DNA from 3 places in the Leclercia sp. S52 genome. Region 3 is predicted to be linked to each of the others. Evidence: predicted binding sites of a transcription regulator. Region 3 holds the regulator's gene; each other region holds the start of a gene.
What was found. The regulator PhoB, encoded in region 3, activates phosphate uptake and scavenging genes when phosphate is short. The targets are predictions, from matches to a motif close to CTGTCATAAAACTGNCNNAT.

Region 1: a site for PhoB is predicted at 1,048-1,067, ahead of uvrB (excinuclease ABC subunit UvrB). Genes of this name have one in related genera too.
Region 2: a site for PhoB is predicted at 1,024-1,043, ahead of kdgR (DNA-binding transcriptional regulator KdgR). Genes of this name have one in related genera too.

What each region holds. Positions count from the first base shown of each region.
Region 1 is NZ_CP152474.1:1,411,323-1,413,594, forward strand. It holds partial or broken gene AAHB66_RS06710 (ATP-binding cassette domain-containing protein) at 1-572, opposite strand, end outside; gene uvrB (excinuclease ABC subunit UvrB) at 1,320-2,272, shown strand, end outside.
Region 2 is NZ_CP152474.1:2,940,690-2,942,961, reverse strand. It holds gene AAHB66_RS14195 (MFS transporter) at 1-956, opposite strand, end outside; gene kdgR (DNA-binding transcriptional regulator KdgR) at 1,135-1,926, shown strand; gene AAHB66_RS14185 (YobH family protein) at 1,981-2,220, opposite strand.
Region 3 is NZ_CP152474.1:1,023,378-1,025,649, reverse strand. It holds partial or broken gene phoR (phosphate regulon sensor histidine kinase PhoR) at 1-888, opposite strand, end outside; gene phoB (phosphate response regulator transcription factor PhoB) at 910-1,599, opposite strand; partial or broken gene sbcD (exonuclease subunit SbcD) at 1,794-2,272, shown strand, end outside.

The DNA.
Region 1 (2,272 bases), 390 kb from region 3:
CTGCTCCGCCAGCAGCACCGATAACCCCAGCTCCCGGTTGAACCTGAGCAGCAGCTGCGCCAGCTTGAGAGTAAACAGCTGGCCGGTGCCGCGGCTGGGCTCGTCGAGGATCAGCAGACGAGGGCGAGTCACCAGCGCGTTAGCCAGTGCCAGCTGGTACTGCTGATCGTCATTAAGGCCCGAGGCACGCTGCTGGCGCAGCGGGTAAAGCTCCGGAAAGAACTCAAATACGTCGCGGCTCACCGTTCCCCCCCGCGATGCCTTTCGCCATCCGCGCAATATGCAAATTCTCATCAACCGTCAGCTGCGAAAAGATCCGCCTGTCCTGCGGTACAAAGCTGATGCCCGCCCCGGCCTGCTGTAAATCGCAGGGGGGAAGCACCGGCGTCATGCCAGACCATGGTGCCGCTGGCGATGGGCAGCAGGCCGGCAATGCAGTTCACAAGGGTGGTTTTTCCCATCCCGGGCAGCCCGAGAACGCCGGTGCAGACGCCGGGAGGGAGATCGAGGTCAACGTTCCACAGGGTGTGGCGATCCCCGTAATACTGGTTTACGGCGCGCAGGCTTAACATGTTGTTGCTCCTTTTCAGGCATCGGTGTCCCCTGATACTCTGCAAGACTCTTGCCACTGCCCGGAAAACGGCGCTTAAACCTTCTTTTTTCGGATTAGGTTCAAAAAACAGCCAGACGACGAGAAGATAATGCACTGCATCGGTGCCCCGTATGATGCGCCTGGTGCAGGTACTATTTTGGTTAAAATGTGAGCAACTCCGCACCAATTCGTTCGCTGTTTTTTGTCATAAGATCGCCATAATTAGGCGATAAAAATTTTTTACCGCCGCGCTGGGGGTAAAAACCGGGAACGGGCCGAGTCACGTTCCGTATGGGCTGGAGGCAGTTATCCACTATTCCTGTGGATAACCATGTGCATTAGAGTTAGAAAACACACGGTAAGCGAGAAAATACGCGGCCTGCGCCTGAATTGCTGCGAAACGCGTCTTTTAGAAAACTTTTTTTGCAGATCAACGCGTTAAATAAAAGCAATCATTGTCATCAAAGTGTCAATTGGATGGGGTAAAGACCGGCGCCTCGCCTTGACAAATGTTAAAAAACAAAAAATTCTGGGGATAACCCACCCCTGATGGAATTTTATCCCGCCGCAGCCGAAATTTTGCGCAGCTTTGCTTGATTCCCACTGGTGATGGCACAAAATGGCGCATATGTTACTGGTTTTATATCCAGTATAATTTACTGGCAAAAATAGCCATCAGGAGTAAAATTACACACCTGCCGTATTAATCATCATCAGGTCGCCGTTCATGAGTAAACCGTTCAAACTGAATTCCGCTTTCCGTCCTTCTGGCGATCAGCCCGAAGCGATTCGCCGTCTGAAAGAGGGGCTGGAGGATGGGCTTGCACACCAGACGCTGCTGGGGGTGACCGGTTCGGGTAAAACCTTTACCGTCGCCAACGTGATCGCCGATCTGCAGCGCCCGACAATGGTGCTCGCACCCAACAAAACCCTGGCCGCACAGCTGTACGGCGAGATGAAAGAGTTCTTCCCCGATAACGCGGTGGAGTATTTCGTCTCGTACTACGACTACTATCAGCCAGAAGCCTACGTTCCCAGCTCCGATACCTTTATCGAAAAGGACGCCTCGGTGAACGAGCATATCGAGCAGATGCGTCTGTCCGCGACCAAAGCCCTGCTCGAGCGCCGTGACGTGGTGGTGGTGGCCTCGGTATCAGCCATTTACGGCCTCGGCGATCCCGATCTCTACCTGAAGATGATGCTGCACCTGACCCAGGGGATGATTATCGATCAGCGCGCCATCCTGCGACGTCTGGCGGAGCTGCAGTACACCCGCAACGATCAGGCGTTCCAGCGCGGTACCTTCCGCGTTCGCGGGGAAGTTATCGACATCTTCCCGGCGGAGTCGGACGACTTCGCCCTGCGCGTGGAGCTGTTCGATGAAGAGGTGGAGCGGCTGTCGCTGTTTGACCCGCTTACCGGCCACGTGGAGTCGATTATTCCGCGCTTCACCGTCTACCCGAAAACCCACTACGTGACCCCGCGCGAGCGCATCGTGCAGGCGATGGAAGATATCAAAGTCGAACTGGCGGATCGCCGCAAAACGCTGCTGGATAACAACAAGCTGCTGGAAGAGCAGCGCATCAGCCAGCGTACCCAGTTCGATCTCGAGATGATGAACGAGCTCGGCTACTGCTCCGGTATCGAAAACTACTCGCGCTATCTCTCCGGCCGCGGGCC
Region 2 (2,272 bases), 1.9 Mb from region 3:
ACCATAGTCGCCAGCGGCCAGGGCGTTAACAGCAGACCCGTTTCCACCTCTGAACGGCCAATCACGCTCTGCAGGAAGAAAGGCAGGGAGACCAGGGCCAGCATCTGCGCGCAGAAGGAGCATATTGAGGTGCAGATGGAGAGGGAGAAGAGCGGAATACGCAGCAGATCCACCGGCAGTAACGGCACCGGCAGCGACAGCTGACGACGCACGAAGAAGAAGCCGATCGCTAGCAGCGCCACGACCTCGCCGGCAATCAACGTCAGCGACTGTCCCTGAGCGAAACCGCTCAGGGCGGTGATCAGCAGGCCAAAGGTGAGGGCGTTCATCACCGCGCTCGGCAGATCGAATTTAGGCATGCTGCTTTTCGGGCCGTTGGCGGGCAAATAGCGCAGAGCGAACAGCAGCGCCACGATCCCCAGCGGGACGTTGATCAGGAACAGCCACTGCCAGGAGGCCACCGAGAGGATCGCCGCGGCAATCGTCGGCCCCGCCGCCGAGGAGACGGCGACAATAAAGGAGTTAATACCCATTCCCCGACCCAGATGCCGCTGCGGATAGATAAGACGTATCAATGCGGTATTGACGCTCATCAGCGCCGCGCCGCCAAACCCCTGAGCGATGCGCGCCAGCGTCAGGGTGTGCAGGGTGTCCGAAAGGGCGCAGAACAGGGAGGTCAGGGTAAAGACCGCCAGTCCGCACTGATACACCCGGCGGTAGCCAAACATGTCCCCCAGGAAAGAGAACGAAAGCAGCGAGATAACAATCGCTATCTGATAGGCGTTGACGATCCAGATCGAACTGGCCGGCGAGGCATGCAGGTCGCTGGCGATAGTCGGCAGGGCGACGTTAGCGATGGCACCATCCAGCACCGCCATGGAAATACCAATGATAATGGTCGCAATCGCACCATAGCGCTGCGGTAACGGCAGGCCATCTGTGGGAGTTTTTGTCATGAGAATGAATGAGCAGCACAGGTAATTATTAACAGGGTAACGATATTATCACTGTTATTTCGGTTATATGTCGCAGATTTGTAACCAGGTTAGCCAGGATTGATTGCAGCAATGCGGCGGCGAATTTATAATAAAAACCGGTTCTGAATTTTATAAAACACTTGCGTTGAGGTGATTAATGGCAATCGCGGATTTGGATAAACAGCCAGATTCTGTTTCTTCTGTATTAAAGGTGTTTGGCATCCTGCAGGCGCTTGGCGAAGAGCGCGAAATTGGTATTACTGAGCTGTCCCAGCGTGTGATGATGTCAAAAAGCACCGTTTACCGCTTTTTACAGACCATGAAATCACTGGGTTATGTTGCACAGGAAGGCGAGTCTGAAAAGTACTCTCTGACCCTGAAGTTATTTGAACTGGGCGCACGCGCGCTGCAGAACGTCGATCTGATCCGTAGCGCGGATATTCAGATGCGTGAACTCTCTCGTCTGACGAAAGAGACGGTGCACCTGGGTGCGCTGGATGAAGACAGCATTGTCTACATTCATAAGATCGACTCTATGTACAACCTGCGCATGTATTCACGCATTGGCCGTCGTAACCCGCTGTACAGTACCGCTATCGGTAAAGTCCTGCTGGCATGGCGCGACCGTGAAGAAGTGAAGCAGATCCTCGAGAACGTCGAGTACAAACGCAGCACAGAACGCACCATCACCACCACCGAGGAGCTGTTAGCGGTGCTGGATAAAGTGCGTGAGCAGGGTTATGGCGAAGATAACCAGGAGCAGGAAGAAGGCTTGCGCTGCATCGGCGTACCGGTTTTCGACCGTTTCGGCGTGGTGATTGCCGGCCTGAGTATCTCCTTCCCGACGTTGCGTTTCTCTGAGGAACATCTGCACGAATACGTGGAGATGCTGCACACGGCGGCGCGGAAGATTTCTGAGCAGATGGGTTACAACGACTATCCGTTCTGAGTTTTACCCGCATAAAATAACGCTGCCAGATGGCAGCGTTTTTTATGCCCGGCATCAGCCGTTATCGATCACCGTCTCGCTCTTTCGCAGCAGCGGGCAGCGTGAGAGGCCGATAATGCCGCTGTCAGAATGAATATACTGCGCGGTGCTGAAGCCGCGCGCGGTGAGGTACTGGCACTGGATACCCAGCCCGGCAGCATTCTCTTTGCTGCCCGTCAGCACGCCGTAGCCAGCGAGCAGTAGGCCGGTCCAGACCAGGGCTATAACAATCAGTGTGCGAATAAAAAAGCGCATTATTGCCTCATTTTTTTTAATGACTGCCGCCTAGCGTAACCGATACAGTCGC
Region 3 (2,272 bases):
TGGCTTAAGGTTTGCGCCTCACGCTCTAACATCCGCAGCATCATCGGCACATCGATGGTTTCATTGAGCGCCAGGGTTGGCGCGGCCTCAATGCGGGAGAGGGTCAGCAGCTGCTTCACCAGCCCTTCCATGCGCTGCGTCTGCTCGCGCATGGTCTGGAGGGCTTTTTCCCGCGGCGCGCCCTCGAGCGTCTGCTCCTGCATCATCTCCAGATAGCCCTGCAACACCGTCAGCGGGGTGCGTAACTCGTGGCTGACGTTAGCGAAGAAGTTGCGCCGCGCCCCTTCCAGCTGGTGCATTTGCGTCACATCGCGCGCCACCATCAGCCACTGTTTGTCGCTGTAAGGCATGACGCGGATCTCCAGATGGCGACCGTTGTTCAGCACCAGATTATGCGGCCGGGTGAAATCGCGTTTTTTCAGATACTGCGCGAACTCGGGGTAGCGCAGCAGGTTGAGGATATTCTGTCCATTATCGTCCGGCCAGCGCAGGCCCAGCAGCTGTTGCGCCAGTCCGTTGCACCAGAACATCGCCCCCCTCTTCGGTGGTGAGCACCACCGCATCGGGCAGAGATTCGGCGCCGCTGCGAAAGCGTTTGATCAGGCTGCCCAGCTCGCGTCGGCGTTTTTTATTACGCATCTGCATCTGGTGCAGGCCATACAGCAGAGGTTCCCAGCTGCCGCTTCCCGGCGGTGGGGTCATACTTCTGTCAACCCACAGCCACCATGAGAGGCGGAGCAGATTCCAGAAGTGCCAGATCAGCAGTCCGGTGACGGCCGCCAGCAAAAACCAAGGTAAATAACCGAAAACGGCCCCGAGGATCAGGGCCGGGATACAGCAAAGTACCAGTTCAAAACAGAGCCTTTTCCATGACAGCCGTTCCAGCACGCGTCACACTCCTGTCATTGTTCAGAAACGGGTTGAGAAACGATAACCCGTGCCGCGGACGGTCTGTACCATGCGATCGTGACCGCTGGTTTCAAGGGCCTTACGCAGACGACGAATGTGAACATCCACCGTCCGGTCTTCAACATAGACGTTAGTTCCCCACACATTATTGAGCAACTGCTCGCGGCTGTAGACGCGTTCCGGGTGGGTCATGAAGAAGTGCAGCAGTTTGAATTCGGTCGGTCCCATATCGAGGGGATTTTCACCGGTCATCACGCGGTGCGAAGTGGGATCCAGGCTCAGACCCTGCATCTCGATCACCTCTTCCACCGCCATCGGTGAAATACGGCGCATCACCGCCTTGATACGCGCCACCAGCTCTTTCGGTGAGAAGGGTTTGGTGATGTAGTCATCCGCCCCGGTCTCCAGACCGCGAACGCGATCTTCCTCTTCGCCGCGGGCCGTCAACATCATTACCGGAATATCGCGGGTTAAGGCTTCACGTTTGATATGTTTGATGAATTGCAGACCAGAGCCGCCGGGCAACATCCAGTCGAGCAGGATCAGATCGGGCCAGGGTTCGTTGAGCTGATTCACCGCGCTGTCGTAATCTTCGGCTTCCACCGGTTGAAAGCCATTTTGTTCGAGCACGAAACAGACCATTTCACGAATGGGTGCTTCATCTTCTACGACCAGAATACGTCTCGCCATACTTAGCCCTGTCTTATTTAGGTTACATGTTTGTAATACGGCGTCATTATGCGTCAGATTTATGACAGATTTATGAAAAACCTGCCCACCAATAAAGGCAAGCCGTTGTTTTCTGGCCGCCCTGATTGTAGCGGTTATCTTCCTTCCCCTGAATGTTTATAATCCCGCTTACTTTTTTTTGCCACGGATCTGTTATGCGCATACTTCACACCTCGGACTGGCATCTGGGACAGAACTTCTACAGTAAAAGCCGCGCCGCCGAACATGAAGCGTTCCTCAACTGGCTGCTTGAGATGGCACAATCCCATGAAGTCGACGCCATCCTCGTGGCCGGGGACATCTTCGACACCGGATCGCCACCCAGCTATGCGCGAGAGCTGTATAACCGTTTTGTGGTGAACCTGCAGAAGACCGGTTGCCATCTGGTGATTGTGGCCGGCAACCATGATTCCGTGGCCACGCTGAATGAATCCCGTGAAATTCTGGCGTTTCTTAACACCACCGTGGTCGCCAGCGCCGGTCACGGGCCGCAAATTCTGCGCAAACGCGACGGGACGCCCGGCGCGGTGCTCTGCCCGATCCCGTTCTTACGCCCTCGCGACGTGATGAAAAGCCAGGCGGGCCTCTCGGGGATCGAGAAACAGCAGCAGCTGTTAGAGGCCATCACCCACTA